3 regions of the Bradyrhizobium sp. Rc2d genome follow, and region 3 is predicted to be linked to each of the others. Evidence: riboswitches for the same ligand, from Rfam matches in the RefSeq annotation. Region 3 holds a riboswitch; each other region holds the start of a gene.
The links. Region 3 has a riboswitch for cobalamin ahead of BLV07_RS17420 (DUF1636 family protein). Riboswitches for the same ligand answer to the same signal wherever they lie in the genome.
Positions count from the first base shown of each region.

Region 1 (5,508 bases), on a different contig from region 3:
TTCTATTGTCTCACCGTCCTGCGCTCGCCACGTTGACTTGACTCTTTCGACAGGCGCGCTGTCGTTGGCGCGAACACTGTTGCTCGTCGCAGCCAGCCCGGCCAGGCAGATCAGTGATCGACCGAGACAAAACCATAGCGCGCGTCTTCGAGACATTTTCTTCATAACCGTCGGCCTATTCATCCACACATCATTCCAAAGCGGGCAACCTTCAACCTGTTATGCGCGAGCGCAAGAAGTTAGCGGCGACGCAACGGGGCGACCGCCGGTCCCGCGCGAGCATGCGCTCCCCTCTATGTCGCGCGCCGCTAACTTCAGTTGCCAGCGACAGCCTCAATTTGCTGTGCTGGACCTGCCCAGCAGGAGGAGACTGGGCATGCCGAGGACTTGCATTCTTCGTGCCACGTAATAGACGGCAATTCGCACCGGTTTTATGTCCTCTTTGTCGACTTTCCGACTTGCCCACGTCTCGATGTTTCCATTCAGCCTATCCATCGCGGCTTATGCAACCTCGCACGCAGCGGGTATTCGACGGCGCAGCGGAACGCCTCGGTGCCAAGTTCCTGATGAGAATTGGGAGCACGTTGCCGCCATTGAACCGTTTGGTTCGGTATCGTTGCCGGAATATGGGCTTTCGATCTCTGCCATGCCGTTGGGCACTTGCGACGAAGGGCCCTGGCGCGTTTGGCGCGCCTTTCGCGACATGCGGCGCTCCGGAATTCGAGAGCAGCCTCAGCCAGGTGCGCTTTGCACACGATGGCCAACGACGCGAAGCCGATCTTCACCGCCGAGCATTTGGAGTCGGGCTGGCACCGCAAATCAACGTGCTCGCCGGGTCTGTTGCTGGCTTCGCCAGGTGTCTTGGGCCTATTCAACACGGATCCTGTTGGTCGAGAAGGCGGCTGGACGGCGGACGTGCTCGAAGAACCGCTCGGAAGCCGGGACTCGCATCAAATGCGTTCTGCTCGAGGCCGCAGTCCCGACCGCGCAAGCCGCATTTGTCCCTGCCACCTATCCGGCGTGCGGGCCGCGGGCAGCTCCGATGGTCATTCCGATATCGCTGATTGGAGAGCGCTTCTACATCGTCTCAACGATAGAGATGCATGGCCATTCGCGTAGCAGATGTCGCAGCATTTAGCTTGAGACAAATCTGAGAGGTTGACGGAAGAGTTCTCTTGCCGATAATCCAAGTCGTCGAGGTTCTCCGGTTTCCATTTGATCCGGAGCTAAGAGGGAAGCCGGTGAAAATGCCGGCGCTGCCCCCGCAACTGTGAGCGGCGAGCCGCTGTCCAACGATGTCACTGAAGCCTGCGCGGCTTCGGGAAGGCCGGACAGCAGCGATGACCCGCGAGCCAGGAGACCTGCCCCGACAATATATTCGTCCACGGGCGGGGTGTCCCGGTGGTGCGCCAAGCAGCCGTCGCACCGCGCGACTTCCCCTGCCTGCGTCCGCCATGGCCTTTGCCCCCAACATCGGGTTAACGCTATGTCTCTTCTCTCTCTTCCGGTTGCCACGCTCGGAACGCCACGCATCGGTCCCAGGCGCGAGCTCAAACTCGCTCTAGAAAGCTACTGGGCCGGAAAAAGCAGCGAACAGCAGTTGCTCGAGGACGCAGCTGGCCTGCGTGCCGCGAACTGGGCTCGTCAGAAATCTATCGGCGTCACGGTCATTCCATCGAACGATTTCTCGCTGTATGACCAGGTGCTCGACACAAGTCTCATGGTTGGCGCTATCCCGGAGATCTACGCCTCGAAAACCGAATCCGTTTCGCTCAAGACGTACTTCGCCATGGCCCGCGGTTCACAATGCGACGACCAGGGTGCGAGTTGCGGTCACGGACCGCGCGGATTTGGCGCACCCGCGCAGGAGATGACCAAGTGGTTCGATACCAACTACCACTACATGGTCCCCGAGTTTCACAGGGGACAGACTTTCAGATTGCGCTCTCGAAAGCCGATCGAGGAGTATGAGGAAGCCAAGGCCCTTGGCTTCCAGACCCGCCCTGTCCTGATCGGGCCGGTTACATTCTTGAAGCTCGGCAAGAGTGCCGATCCTGCGTTCCTGCCACTCTCACTACTGGATGATCTGATACCGGCCTATATCGAGGTTCTGCAGGAATTGGCCAAACGCGGGGCAAATTGGGTTCAGTTCGACGAGCCCTGCCTGGTTCTTGATCTGGATGAGGGGTCGCGAAAATCTTTGCTACATGCCTATGACCGGCTCGCCAAGGAGGGCCCGGCCATGAAGATCATGGTTGCCAGCTATTTCGGCGACCTCGGCGACAATCTAGACACCGCCTTGAGGCTGCCAATTGCCGGATTGCACCTCGATCTGGTTCGAGCGCCACAGTTATTGGATCAGATCATTGCCGGCGGGCGAAGTGATCTCGTCATCTCGCTCGGTGTCGTCGACGGCCGGAATGTATGGCGGTCGAATTTGTCGTCGCTGCGCCAGCGGCTAGAACCCGCGATTGCGAAGCTCGGCAAGGATCGTGTACAGATCGCCCCATCCTGCTCTCTGCTTCATGTGCCGGTCGATGTTGAACTCGAGACCGGTCTCGCTTCCGACGTCAAGAGCTGGCTTGCTTTCTCGGTTCAGAAGATGCGCGAGCTTGCGATCCTGGCGCGTGCACTCGCGGGCGACCAAAATGTTGCGCCAGCCTTTGCCGAGTCGGAACGTGCCGCGACCGTCCGCCGGACTTCGCCGAAGATCCGTGATGCCAATGTCGCTGTCCGGATGAGAGCTATCGACCAGACCATGCGCCGGCGCGCCAGCACATTTGCCCGTCGTGCCGAGATCCAAAGCAATCGCTTCGGACTACCGGCTTTTCCGACCACGACGATCGGATCGTTTCCTCAGACCACAGAGGTCCGTAATGCCCGCGCGGCGCATGCGCGAGGCGCGATGAGCGACGAGCAATACGACAGGTTCCTCAAGGAGGAGACTGCGCGCGCCGTACGTTGGCAGGAGGACATCGGTCTGGACGTCCTCGTGCACGGTGAATTTGAGCGCAATGACATGGTGCAGTACTTCGGCGAGCAACTCGCCGGCTTCGCATTTACCAGGAACGGATGGGTGCAATCCTACGGCTCGCGCTGCGTCAGGCCACCGATCCTGTTTGGCGATGTCTTGCGGTCGAAGCCTATCACCGTGGATTGGTGGCGCTATGCGCAATCACTAACCAGGAAGCCGATGAAGGCGATGTTGACCGGACCGGTGACGATCTTGAACTGGTCGTTTGTCCGCGATGATATTCCCAGAAGCGAGGTCTGCCGCCAGATTGCGCTCGCGATCCGAGACGAAGTCCGCGATCTCGAGAATGCTGGTGCGACCATGATCCAGATCGACGAAGCGGCACTCCGCGAAGGATTGCCGTTGCGTCGATCGGAGTGGACGGCTTATCTCGACTGGGCCGTGGATTGCTTCCGCATCTGCTCATCGGGCGTCGCCAATCAAACGCAAATTCATACGCATATGTGCTACTCGGAGTTCAACGACATCATCGGTGCGATCGCTGCAATGGACGCGGATGTCATCTCGATCGAGACGTCGCGCTCGAAAATGGAACTACTCGACGCATTCAGGAACTACGAATATCCAAATCAGATCGGGCCGGGCGTGTACGACATCCACTCTCCACGCGTTCCCGAGACGGGCGAAATGAAGGAGCTGATCGCGTTGGCTCGGACACGGCTGCAGGATTCGCAGCTCTGGGTCAATCCGGACTGCGGCCTGAAGACTCGCAAATGGGAGGAGGTTCGGCCGGCGCTGGCCAACATGGTCGCTGCCGCCCGCGAACTGCGCGCTGCATCCGATCCGCGAGGCCGTTGATCCCGGGCTTGGGTCTCTCCTCGAGAAAGCTGATCCGCTTGTAGTCATTTGCGCTCTCAGTAATTTCGAGGGAGCCTTGGGAACACAAAAAGCCCGGCCGCGCTTAGCGGGCCGGGCGGAAGTTAGGTCTAGGAGGAGCGACGCTGACGCATCGCGCGGACTTCCATCGGCGGAGAGAGGGAGGCCGACGGTTCGATCACGGCGAGGACATTCGCCGAAAATCTAAGCCAAGTTAAAGCACAAGCTCAGCGTGATTCAATTATGCCGTGGTATGCGACCGATATAGCCCGAGATTAGAAATCTACACCAAGGTTTGTCGCTCATGAGCACGTTCGCAACGGTTTGCCGAAAGCAACGAGGGGCGATGATGCCAGGCGGTCGCCGCATGGACGGGCACCAACCGCAAACTTGGTGCGCTTTCCTGCCTGTAACGATATGCTCGATCAGCGCGACGATACGAAAAACCCGGCTGCAAGGATCTCGCAAACGTAGCCGATGCATGAGCGGTTCCTATTGATTTGGACCCTGCTTAAGGCGGTCTTTGGTCGACCGGTTCCACCCCATAGTCAGTTTTCGGCTTGGGCCTCTGTTTGAGATCTATGAGCGGACGACGCAGAGGATGTCATGGGCTTGAAGGTGGCGGGTGCCGATAGGGTGCTCCTCAGCCGTGAGTGTGGTCCTGCCCCAAAGATAGGCCATTTAAGTGACGGCGATTTCGGACCCGACACGACTCGGCTCGGCGCAGCCGGTTTAGACCGCCGGACTGTGTGTAGCCCCGCACCGAGGAAGATAAGCGTCGAACGCCGATGCGACGCTCCGGACCAGGAACTCTGCGCCACCAGCTACGGAAAGCCGGCCATCGTCAATCACCACGACGCCATCTGCGATAAGGCTGTCGATTCGAGAACGATCGACGACGGCGAGCTTCGGATCCAGACCGTGACGACGGGATGTCTCGGAGAGATCGACTGCCATGTCGCACATAATTCGCTCGATGATCTCGGCGCGGAAGCGATCCTCATCCGTCAGCAAATAGCCCTTCGCGGTGGCGAGCCGATCCTCGCTGATGCGAGCAAGGTAGTCCTTTGCCGAGACAGCGTTCGCGACAAACCCTTGTTGCATGCGCCCGATGGCGCTGGCGCCGAGACCAATTAGGGCGTCCGCGCAATCGTCGGTATAGCCCTGGAAGTTGCGCTTCAGCCTGCCTTCCCGCCTCGCCCGGGCAAGACTTTCGTGCGGCAGGGCAAAGTGATCGATGCCGACGCGTACGTATCCAGCATCAACTAAAGCGTCCGCGATCGTTTCGAATTGGAGATAGCGCTCGACACTGTCGGGCAGAGTGAATTCATCGATCTTGCGTTGATGCTTCTTGAACGCAGGAATGTGCGCGTAGCCGAAGGCCGAAAACCGGTCCGGATGCAACTCGAGGCATTTGGCGACAGTGTCCGGGCACGACGCGACTGTCTGCTGGGGCAGGCCATAGAGCAGGTCGAAATTGATCCGGCCGACGCCGGCGCGGCGTAACCGATCGACCGAGGTTGCGGTCTGTTCGAAGCTCTGCAGACGATTGACGGCCCGCTGAACAACTGGATCGAAGCTCTGGACGCCAAGGCTCGCCCGGTTGACCCTGCAATAGCCAAGCATCTCGGCCATCGGCTCGCTCAACATGCGTGGAT
Region 1 covers NZ_FNCU01000040.1:46,268-51,775, reverse strand. The annotation lists gene BLV07_RS34000 (nodulate formation efficiency C protein) at 1-183, opposite strand, end outside; cobalamin riboswitch at 1,181-1,383, shown strand; gene metE (5-methyltetrahydropteroyltriglutamate--homocysteine S-methyltransferase) at 1,487-3,832, shown strand; gene hemN (oxygen-independent coproporphyrinogen III oxidase) at 4,583-5,508, opposite strand, start outside.
Region 1: another riboswitch for cobalamin. It lies ahead of metE (5-methyltetrahydropteroyltriglutamate--homocysteine S-methyltransferase); the one in region 3 lies ahead of BLV07_RS17420 (DUF1636 family protein).

Region 2 (5,508 bases), on a different contig from region 3:
TCACGATCGCGAGCGCATCCTCGCCGAGACGTTTGGCCGCGCGCCGTGCGCCTGCATAGTCCTTGGCGCCGAGGCGCTTGTCCATGCGCGCGCGGTGATCGTCAGCGGATAGAAGATCGCTGAACGCCGCGTAGGAGTCTTCTTCGCTCCGCTCGGACAATTCGTCCGTGCGCCAGGCCTCGCGCACGAGACGCGCAGCCCTGTCGGTCTCGCCTTCAGTGAGCAGTACGCGGGCCAGCGCGAACTTGCCCTTGGCACTGGTCGGCCGGTCCATGGTGAATTTGTGCACAATGGCCGCGTCGCTCTTCTCCTGCCACAGCCGTGCCTCGGCGCGGCGGCGGAGCAGGGCGCTGCTCGGCCAGTCCGGATTGGCGGTGAGGAAGGCGGCGTAGCGCTTGAAATTCGCCGTGCTCTCGGAGCGGCGCAGCATGAACCAGTCCGCAAGCTTCTGTCCGGCGGGATCGGTGATGCGGTCGCGCGCGGCGCCCGCATCCTCGGTCTTGCCCTGGCGTGCGAGGTCGATCGCATCCTTCAGCGCGGCGAGATCGCCGGTCAGCGGCGGCGGTGCCGGCTTGTCCGAGGGCTCGTCGACCGCTTTCTTCGGCTTGCGTTTGGCCTCGGCGTGCTTGCCGTGCCGCGCTTTGCCGGCGGAGGCATGGCGCTGCTTGCCGGCTTTCGCCTCATGCGTCTTCTTCGGCGCGGATGATTTATGATTGCTCTTCGCCGCCAACTCGGTGGGAAGGAGGGCCATTGTGGCCACGGCAACGACACACGCGAGCGAGCGTAGGCACTGGTTCATTCCATGGTCCCCCTGCGAAACCACTACAAACCAAGGTCCGCGACGACATGCGGCTTGAGAACACCAAACGATGTCATGACATCGTTTCGCATTCCTCACGCTCTCGCAACAATGCGGCAAAATACGGATGGGAACTCGGGAACTTCCGAAATAGCGGAAAAGGCAGCGTGTTTAACCTTTGTTAACGATTGGGGCTCGCGCGACGGTTGCGTACGGCTCACGGCGTCAGAAAGGCGAGATTGCGCGTGTTCCCATGGCTAAATCCGGTGTATTGAGTTCCCTCGCTTCATCCTTTCAGCCTTTGCCCTGCACCTATGCCGATTTTCAACCAGTCGATCCGGCGCAAGATTGTCGGTATCGCCCTCGGATTGATCGTCCTGATGCTGGTCACCTCGATCCTGTCGATGGTGATGTCGAGCAAGGTCGGCGTCCTCCTGGATGAGCTGACCAACCGCTACATCCCGGCCTACGGCCATCTGGCGCGCGCCAACATCCGCTCGCTGGAGCGTGCGCTGGCGCTGCGGCGCATGGTCATGACCAAGATGCAGTCGCCGTCGGACGAGGAGGCCTATGCGGCGCGCGTGCGCGAGTTCGAGCAGACCGACCGCAGGATCGAGGAGGAGGCCGAGAGCGCACGCACGCTCATCAACGCCATCATCAACGATCCCAGGACGCCGTCCGACAATGCCGCCCTGGCACGGATCGAGCTCCGCATCGAGACCGCCGTCACTGAGCTGCGCCGCGATCTGACCGAGGACCACGCAAAGCTGGTCAAGCAGGTCGATGCCAGACAGATGACGGAGGCCCGCGGCACGCTGGAGCACATCGACGTGCTGCGCGACCAGTTCAATCAGAAGATCGATGCGATCCGCGCCGACATGCTGGCGCAGGTTTTCTTCAGCACGTCGCAGGTGATCAGCCACCAGCACCAGGCGATCATCGTATCGGGCATCGTGACCTTGCTCGCAGCGATCGTTGGATTTGCCTTTGCGCTCCTGGTGAGTGGCGGCATCACGCGCCCGGTGCGGCTGCTGCTCGCCGGCACCCGCGAGGTCGAGGCGGGCCGGTTCGACAAGCCCATTACCGTCTCCACCCAGGATGAGATCGGCGAGCTTGCCGCGGCCTTCAACCGCATGATCGAGCAGCTCCGGCACAACGAGCGCATCCGTGAGACCTTCGGCCGCTACATCGACCCGAAGGTGGTGCAGGGCCTGATTGACCGGCCGGAGGTCGCCATCGACGGCCAGCGCCGGGTCATGACCATCATGTTCTGCGACATGAGCGGCTTCACCTCGATGAGCGAGGGCGTGACCCCGCGCGGCCTCGTCAAGGTGATGAACCACTATTTCACGGTGATGTCCGGCCCCATCCGCAGCAATCGCGGCATCATCGACAAATATATCGGCGATGCCATCATGTGCTATTGGGGCCCGCCCTTCATCGAGGAGGACGAGCAGGCGATGCTCGCCGGCCTTGCCGCCATCGAGATGGCCGATCAGGTGCCCGCGCTCCAGAAGCAGCTGCCGGATCTGCTCGGCATCCGTGCCATGCCGGCGCTGTGCGATCTGCGCATCGGCATCGCCACCGGCGAGGTCCTGACCGGCAGCATCGGCTCCGAGCTGATGATGAGCTTTACCGTGATGGGTGACGCCGTGAACCTCGCCTCGCGGCTGGAGGCCGCCAACAAGGCCTACGGCACCCGCATCCTGATCTCGCAAGCAACGGCGGATGCGATCGGCTCACACCTCGAACTGCGCGAGATCGATCGGCTCGCGGTCGCGGGCCAGCGCGCACCGCAGGCCGTCTTCGAGGTGATGGGCAGGGCCGGCGCACTCACCGATGCGCAAGCGCGCCTGCGCACGCTCTATGCCGAAGGTCTCGATGCCTATCGCGCCGGGCATTTCGACGATGCCCGCGCCGCCTTCAACGCCGCGCTCGAAGCGGTCCCCGGCGACGGTCCCTCGCGCACGCTGCTCGGCCGCATCGCGCAGTTCGAGGTCAACCCACCGGACGAGGGTTGGGACGGCGCCTGGCGGCTGGAGCAGAAATAGCATTGCCTGCCGTCCGGCGTCGCCGAACGGAAAAAACGATTCTACTCCATAACGATGTTCGCCGTGACCTATTTCCCGGGCTTAGGCTCGACGCCCCTGAGGCGTCAGATGGGGACACGCCGATGACACACCTTGAGGACAGGCTCGAACGGTTCGAGACGCTCTCCGCCGAGTGCGAGCTGATCGCCAAGCTCGCCACCGACAGCACCAAGCGCGAGTTCTATCTGAAGCTCGCCGAGCAGTACCGCCAGCTGGCAGTGGATATGCGGCAGGCGATCGCGACCAGCGCTGCTGCTTGAGGCCGACTGCAATCCGTTCTTAACATTTGGCGCGCATTCTCAGACGCATGCGGGCGTCACTGATTGGCGATGGCTCGCGGTGGGAAGGCCGGGGCTCGTTGCGATGCAGCGCGCCTCGCGAGTGTCACTTGCCATGTTTGACGGGCAATCCCATGCGCCTCGTTGCAGTGATCATATTCGCGCTCATGACGGCGGCCTGCGATCAGGAGCAGGACATCACCGGCTCGACGTCGACCTGCCCGATGCGAAACTACAGCTACAATCCTCGCGACATGAACCAGTGCGTCAGCGCCTGCAAGTCATGCGATCACGGCACCACGGTCACCTGCACGACCTCCTGCACCCTCAAGGGGGCTCGCTGAGTTCTTGATGCGTGCGAAGGTCGGGAGCGACGCACCCAAAGTCGCTGACGACGCGCCAAAAGACAGGAGGCCGTCGGCGGTGCCCAGGCACCGGAACGATTCACTTGGATCAATCATTGAAGGAAGCGGGCAGGACGTGGAGTCCGATTGAATGGGTATGCTCGATCCCGGCCGCCTCCTGGTGTCGTGCTCGCATTGCGACGCTTGGCCGATGGCTGCCAACGTCAAACGTTCAACCTGGTCGGCATTCCCGCGTGAGGTCCGTTTCGTGTGTCGGCGCTGCCGCCGCGAGGAGACCGCGATCGTCTCTGCCTCCGGCGAACTGACGCCGATCAAGCGCATCGATGTTCCGCCACGCGACGTCGCCGTCGCTTGGGCGCAGGCCCAGCGCCCGCGAGGGCGGACGTAGCTGCTGGGCCGCTGCTTGCGGGACGCACCGGTAGCGGCGAGTTGTCGCTGCCAGATGCAACCGGCCGATTGACTCCCGGGCTGCACGACTCGTAAAAGATCCACGACGGTTCTCCTCACGGAGATCAAAAGGGAACGTGGTGCGAGATTTTCCCAACGCCGGGATCTTCTCAATGCCATGGCTGCCCCCGCAACTGTAAGCGGCGAATCTCTCGTCCTATGCCACTGGGAATCTCGGTCCTGGGAAGGCGACGGAGAGGTCACGACCCGCGAGCCAGGAGACCTGCCGTCAGCCGTGGTCACACGCGAAGATGTCGGTCGGGGAGTACAGACATTAGCTTCACCGGAGCGATCGATCGCTCCGTCGTGAAACCTCGTTCGCTGTGACGTGCCACTGACGTCCTGCCGAGGTTTTATTCGCATGTCTTCCGTTTCCGCCGCCGTCCGGTGCCGTCGCACGGCCTGGCTGGCGTCCAGCTTCATCATTCCCGTTGTTGTCCTCAATATGAGGGGCGCCCGCGCCCAGACTGCCGCCGAGCAGTTGCCACCGGTCGAAGTGACCAGGCCCGACGATCAGAACCGCACGCGTGCCAGGGCGAGCAGCGATGGCGACACGGGGAGGCGCCGGGCGATGCCGAACGGCGCGCCGACAGGGGCCGGCTCGTCCGGCTCTGGCGGCGAGGCGGCCAGCAACAATGGAGGCATCGTCGGCGCCGCCACGAGCGTCATCACGGCCGCCGACATCGCCCATGCGCCGTCGCAGACGCTTGCCGAGATCATCTCGACGCAAGTACCGGGCGCCCAGATCACGACGTTCTATGGCGGTCCGATCGGCGCCAAGACCAGTGTCGACCTGCGCGGCTTCGGCGCGTTCGCAACCGCCAACACGCTGGTGCTGGTCAACGGACGACGGCTGAACGACATCGACATGGCGCAGGTGGACCTTGCTACCATCCCGCTCAATTCCATCGAGCGTATCGAGATCACGCGCGGCAATTCCGGTGCGGTGCTCTATGGGGACAATGCGGTCGGCGGCGTCATCAACATCATCACCAAGAACGGCGTCGGCAGACCGCCCATGGCCGCGCGCATCGAGGCCGGCTTCGGCTCGTTCAACACCAGGCTCGGCAACGTCTCGACATCGCTCAATTCCGGTCCGTGGTCGACCTCGTTTTACGGCAATACCGTCAAGACCGATGGCTATCGCGACAACAATCGCTATTCCCAGGAGAACGGTGTCGGCAATCTGAACTACACGACGCCGGGGTTGACTGCTTTCCTGACCGTGACCGGCGACAATCAGGAACTGCGACTGCCGGGCGGCCGCACCGTCGATCCCTCGATCGGCCTCGATGAGCTCGCGACCAACCGGCGAGCGACCAGCACGCCCTTCAACTATGCCAACCAGCAAGGTTTTGGCGCGACAGCGGGTTTCACAAAAACCCTGGTGAACGGCGTCGATCTCATCGTCGACGGCGGCATGCGCGACAAGAGGCAGCAGAGTGCATTCTTCTCCAGTCCGACGCCGGTGCCCGCCTTCTTCACCTCGACCTATGTCGACGCCGATCTGACGACGTGGTCGATCACGC
Region 2 covers NZ_FNCU01000008.1:45,749-51,256, reverse strand. The annotation lists gene BLV07_RS12845 (transglycosylase SLT domain-containing protein) at 1-799, opposite strand, end outside; gene BLV07_RS12840 (adenylate/guanylate cyclase domain-containing protein) at 1,114-2,850, shown strand; gene BLV07_RS47480 (hypothetical protein) at 2,973-3,149, shown strand; gene BLV07_RS12835 (hypothetical protein) at 3,302-3,511, shown strand; gene BLV07_RS12830 (hypothetical protein) at 3,663-3,920, shown strand; cobalamin riboswitch at 4,010-4,224, shown strand; gene BLV07_RS12825 (TonB-dependent receptor) at 4,341-5,508, shown strand, end outside.
Region 2: another riboswitch for cobalamin. It lies ahead of BLV07_RS12825 (TonB-dependent receptor); the one in region 3 lies ahead of BLV07_RS17420 (DUF1636 family protein).

Region 3 (5,508 bases):
CTCATTGCCGAGAATGCTGTCGCATTGACGATCGCGGCCGGAGGATCTTGTGCGAGATGCGCGCGCAGCCAATCGGCGACGCCCGCCGCTTTCAGCGAGGTGACGAAGACACCATAGGCGTCAAAGCCCTTCTCACCCAGCGCGGCGATCAAGGCATCGACCGGACCGGTGTCCGCAGCAGTGAGATAGGAGCGATAGAACGTCACCAGCGCGCGGGGCTTCCCCTCGCCGCCCACCGGCGCAGCAATGACGCCACGCGCGGGATCGTAGAACCCCATCTCAGGCACGGTCATCTCGCCGACGACTGGCCCGGCATAGAGGCCCGAGGCCAGCGCGAGCTGCGCGATCGCAGCTTGCGCCGCGACAGGGCCGCCGGTGTCGCAGAGCACCTTGAGCCGGCGCAGCGTCGAGACCGGCAAGGTCGAATACGCGTCCAGCCGCGTATCGTCACGGCCGTCGGCGGGCAGCACGGCCAGCACGATGTCGTGGTCCTTCGCCAGTTGCTGAAGAGCAGCCAACCCATACGGCCAATAGGACTCACCGCCAATCAACCGCACCAGGATGCCGCGCGCATGGGAGAGCGTGCGCTCGATATAGGTGTCGACCGAAAGCGGATGACGCAGCTCCGCAAGATTGGCGAGCCGCAGCGACGGCAGGCTGTCGCGGCCGCGCCGCCAGCCGGCCGCGAACGCGGCAAGGTCAGAATCCGAATATGAGAGCACCACGAGATCGGCCGGGTCCTGGCCGATGTCCCTTGGCGTCGCGGTCTCCTCGAGACCGCGGCTCTCGCGGAAAACGACGTGCATCAGATGCCAGATCCTGAAAGACCAAGTCCTGACCTGATCGCGGCCTCGTCGATATCACCGTGCTCGCCAATCACGACGAGCTTTGATTGCCGTACGCCGGCAGCCCAGGGCTTGTCGAACTGGTGGCGCACACGCTCGCCGACCGCTTGCAGCAAAAGGCGCATCGGCTTGCCCGCGACCGCGATATAGCCTTTCGCGCGCAGCACGTTCTGCTCGCGCGCCAGGCGCTGGATGGCGGCGACCAGCGCATCGACATTAGACACTTCCGGAAGATCGATCACGACCGAGGCAAAATCGTCGTGCTCATGCTCCTCCTCGCCGTCATGATGCGAGGGGCGCGCGGCAAGATCGTTTTCGGCGGCAGCGCCGAGACCGAGGATGACGCGCGCATCGATCGCGCCGTCGGTGACGGGCAACATCGGCACGCGGCGCGGCATCTCGGCGGTGATCGCGGCCTTGGCGGCTTCGATACCCGCGGCGCCCGCAAGATCGGCCTTGGTCAACAGCACGATGTCAGCACAGGCGATCTGGTCCTCGAACACTTCCGACAGCGGCGTCTCATGATCGAGGTTTTCGTCGGCTGCGCGCTGCGCTTCGACCGCAGCGGGATCCGGCGCGAAGCGGCCAGCAGCGACGGCTTCGGCATCGGCCAGCGCGATCACACCGTCGACCGTAATGCGCGAGCGGATCTCCGGCCAATCGAATGCCTTCAGCAGCGGTTTTGGCAGCGCCAGGCCCGAGGTCTCGATCAGGATGTGATCGGGCCGCACTGGGCGCGCCAAGAGCTGCTCCATGGTCGGAATGAAATCGTCGGCGACGGTGCAGCAGATGCAGCCATTGGCGAGCTCGACGATGTTTTCCTCCGGGCAGTTGACATCGGCGCACGACTTCAGGATCTCGCCATCGACACCCTCGCTGCCGAACTCGTTGACGAGCACGGCGAGCTTCTTGCCGCCCGCATTGGCAAGCAGATGCTGGATCAGCGTCGTCTTGCCGGAGCCGAGAAAACCGGTGACCACCGTGACCGGGACTTTTGCGAGCGAATTCATTCGGCGGCCTCCGGCACGACGGCAATGGGGGGAATGCGCGCAAGCGACTGCTTGCGGAATATTTCCGGCCGGCTGCGCCAGGGCACGAGGCCATCAGGCGCGGCCGCATAGGCCGCAGCGCCCGCGATCACGTCGCGCGCGTTCGCATCCGACAGGCGGCCATAGACATAGGACCAGCGCCCGGGTGCGCTGAGCGCGACCGAGCAGCCCTGGCTGCAGGCCGACAGGCATTCGACGGGAACTACGCTCACGCCGTCGGGCACGCCGGCGTCCAGGATCGCACCGTGCAACCGCTTGCCTGGCGTGACGTCGCCCTCGCCAAGCGTCTCGCCGGCACGGCAGGTAATGCAGACGTGAAGTGTGACCGTCATCGCCTCTTCCAGAATAAACAGCGGGAAGCGAAGAGGCGCACGAACCACTTTCCAGGGGCCCGTTTCCCCGTCGCGGAACACCCCGTCCGCCGGTCCAAAATCGTCCGCGCTGGCAGGTCTCCCGGCTTGCGGAGCAGGGCCTTGCCCTTCGATCCCCGCCTTCCCGATCCCGTCAGGGGTCAGTGGCTTCGGGCATCTCTCCGGTCACGGTCGCGGGGGCGGCTGCATTTTGGACCCAAATCTTGCCGATTCGGACCCTATCGCATTCCCTCTTCGCCTGTCATAGGACAGGAACCAACGCCGGCCCACCATTTGCCGCTGGCCGCCACTTGTCAAGCCGAAGGACTGGTACGATGACGCCTGAACCAGAGACCCAAACGGGCGAGCAAACCGACGCCCGCCACGCTGCAAAAATGGCGAAGAAGAAGGCCGCCCGCGACAAGATCATGGCGACCAAGAGCGGCGAAAAAGGCCTCATTATCGTCCACACCGGCGCCGGCAAGGGCAAGTCGTCCTCCGCCTTCGGCATGATCGTCCGCTGCGTCGCCCACGGCTTCCCCTGCGCAGTGGTGCAGTTCATCAAGGGCGCCTGGGATACCGGCGAGCGGCGCCTGCTCACCGGCCATTTCGGCGATCTCTGCCAGTTCCACGCGATGGGCGAGGGTTTCACCTGGGAGACGCAGGACCGCGCCCGCGACGTCGCCGCCGCGCGCGCCGGCTGGGAGAAGGCCAAGGAGCTGATATCAGATTCCAATCTGCGCATGGTCGTGCTCGACGAGATCAACATCGCGTTGCGCTACGACTATCTCGATATCGCCGAGGTCGTCGAATTCCTCACCACGCAGAAGCCGCCGATGACGCACGTCGTGCTCACCGGGCGAAACGCCAAGGACGAGCTGATCGAGATCGCCGACCTCGTCACCGAGATGACGCTGGTCAAGCATCCCTTCCGCTCCGGCATCAAGGCGCAAGCCGGCGTCGAATTCTGAGACGATCTCGCTATGGCGCGCGCGCTGATGATCCAAGGGGCCGGCTCGGACGTGGGCAAGTCGCTCATCGTCGCCGGCCTGGCGCGCGCCTTCACGCGACGTGGCCTGCGCGTGCTGCCGTTCAAGCCGCAGAACATGTCGAACAATGCGGCCGTCACCGTCGATGGCGGCGAGATCGGCCGTGCCCAGGCGCTGCAGGCGCTCGCCGCCGGCGTCGAGCCGCACACCGACATGAACCCGGTGCTGCTCAAGCCGGAGACCGATGCCGGTGCGCAGGTTATCGTCCACGGCAAGCGCATCGCAACCGCCCGTGCGCGTGACTATGCGGCGATGAAGCCCTCGCTGATGGGTGCCGTGCTGGAGAGTTTCGAGCGGCTGAAGGAACGCGCCGATCTCGTGCTGGTCGAAGGCGCCGGCAGCCCGGCCGAGGTGAACCTGCGCAAGGCCGACATCGCCAACATGGGCTTTGCGCGCAAGGCCGACGTGCCCGTCGTGCTGGTCGGCGACATCGACCGCGGCGGCGTCATCGCCCAACTCGTCGGTATCAAGACGGTGATCGACCCCGATGATGCCGCGATGATCCAGGGCTTTGTCATCAACAAGTTTCGCGGCGATCCCACGCTGTTCGACGACGGCTACAGGCTGATCGAAGCGAAGACTGCGTGGCGCGGCCTCGGCGTGCTGCCCTGGTTCGCGCGCGCCGGCGAGCTGCCGGCTGAGGATGCGCTGGGCCTGCGCGATGCGCGCAAGCCCGGCCAGTGCAAGATCGCCTGTCTCGCGTTATCGCGGATCGCCAATTTCGACGATCTCGATCCGCTCAAGCTCGAAGCCGGCGTCGATCTCGTGATGGTGCGTCCCGGCGAAGCGATCCCCGGTGACGTGCGTCTCGTCATCATTCCCGGCTCAAAATCCACCCGCGGCGATCTCGCCTTCCTGCGCGCGCAGGGCTGGGACGTCGATCTGCTCGCACATCACCGCCGGGGCGGCCATGTGCTCGGCCTCTGCGGCGGCTATCAGATGCTCGGGCATAGAGTTGCTGATCCCGATGGCATCGAGGGACATGCGGGCGACACGCCGGGCCTCGGGCTGCTGGACGTGACAACGGTGATGAGCCCGGAGAAGACACTGACGCGTGTCGCGGCCGTGCACGCCGCCACGGATCAGCCGATCGAGGCTTACGAGATCCACATCGGCCGCACCGATGGGCCGGATCGCGCGCGGCCATTTGCCAAACTGGACGGCGAGCCGGAAGGCGCGATCTCGCGCGATGGCCGCGTGCAGGGTAGCTATTTGCACGGCCTGTTCACGTCGGATGATTTCCGCAAGGCGTTCTTGGCAAACCTCGATATTCCCGCAGGCGACGAGCCCTATCGCGCCAGGGTCGAGAGCGCGCTCGGTGCCCTCGCCGATCACATCGAAAAGCATCTCGACGTCGAAGGATTGCTCGCGCTAGCGCGCTAGCACCTCGGCAAGGCGAGCCCATTCGGCTTCGCTGCCGGGAAGCCCGAGGCGCAGCCATGCCGGCTCTCTCGCGAAGACGCGCGACCAGATTTGGCGACGCGCGAGTTTTTCCTGCGCGGCACGCGCGTCAGGCGTTCCGTAAAGACGAAACAAGGGCGTGCCGCCGACAAGCGTCCAGCCTTGCAACTGCGCCATGGCATCGAGGCGAGCACAGTCGCGTGCGAGCCGCGCTGACGTAGCCTCGGCCCAGGCATCATCGCGCAAGGCGCGGCAGCCAATCGCGATCGCGGCCCCCGAGACCGGCCATGGCCCCGACATCGATGCAAGCTTGCCGATATCGGCCGCATTGCCGAGCGCGAACCCAAGCCGCAGCCCGGCAAGGCCATAAAACTTTCCGAACGAGCGCAGGATTAGCAGCCCCGGCCGATCCGCTTCCGAAGTAAGCGACAGCTGCGGGACGGCATCGGCAAAGCTCTCGTCGACGACGAGACGGCCGACGCGCGGCAGCAATGCCAGCAAATCCTTCGGCGTATGGCGGCGGCCATCGGGATTGTTGGGATTGACCATGATCGCGAGGTCTGCGCCGGCCAGCGCATCGAGCTCCGAGACCTCCTCGATATCCCAGCCCGCAGCCGACAGGACCCCGGCATATTCATTGTAGGTCGGCGCGAGGATGCGCGCGCGACCGGCTGGCGCCAGTTGCGGCAGCAATTGAATGGCGGCCTGTGCACCGCCCATCGCAGCAACAGGTGCGCTCGTGCGATAGGCGTGCTGCGCCGCCTGATGCAGCCCATCGATCTCGGCGCGCGAGGGCAACGCGCTCCACGCGCGC
Region 3 covers NZ_FNCU01000012.1:196,296-201,803, forward strand. The annotation lists gene cobN (cobaltochelatase subunit CobN) at 1-806, opposite strand, end outside; gene cobW (cobalamin biosynthesis protein CobW) at 806-1,855, opposite strand; gene BLV07_RS17420 (DUF1636 family protein) at 1,852-2,226, opposite strand; cobalamin riboswitch at 2,321-2,540, opposite strand; gene cobO (cob(I)yrinic acid a,c-diamide adenosyltransferase) at 2,580-3,215, shown strand; gene BLV07_RS17430 (cobyric acid synthase) at 3,228-4,676, shown strand; gene cobD (threonine-phosphate decarboxylase CobD) at 4,665-5,508, opposite strand, start outside.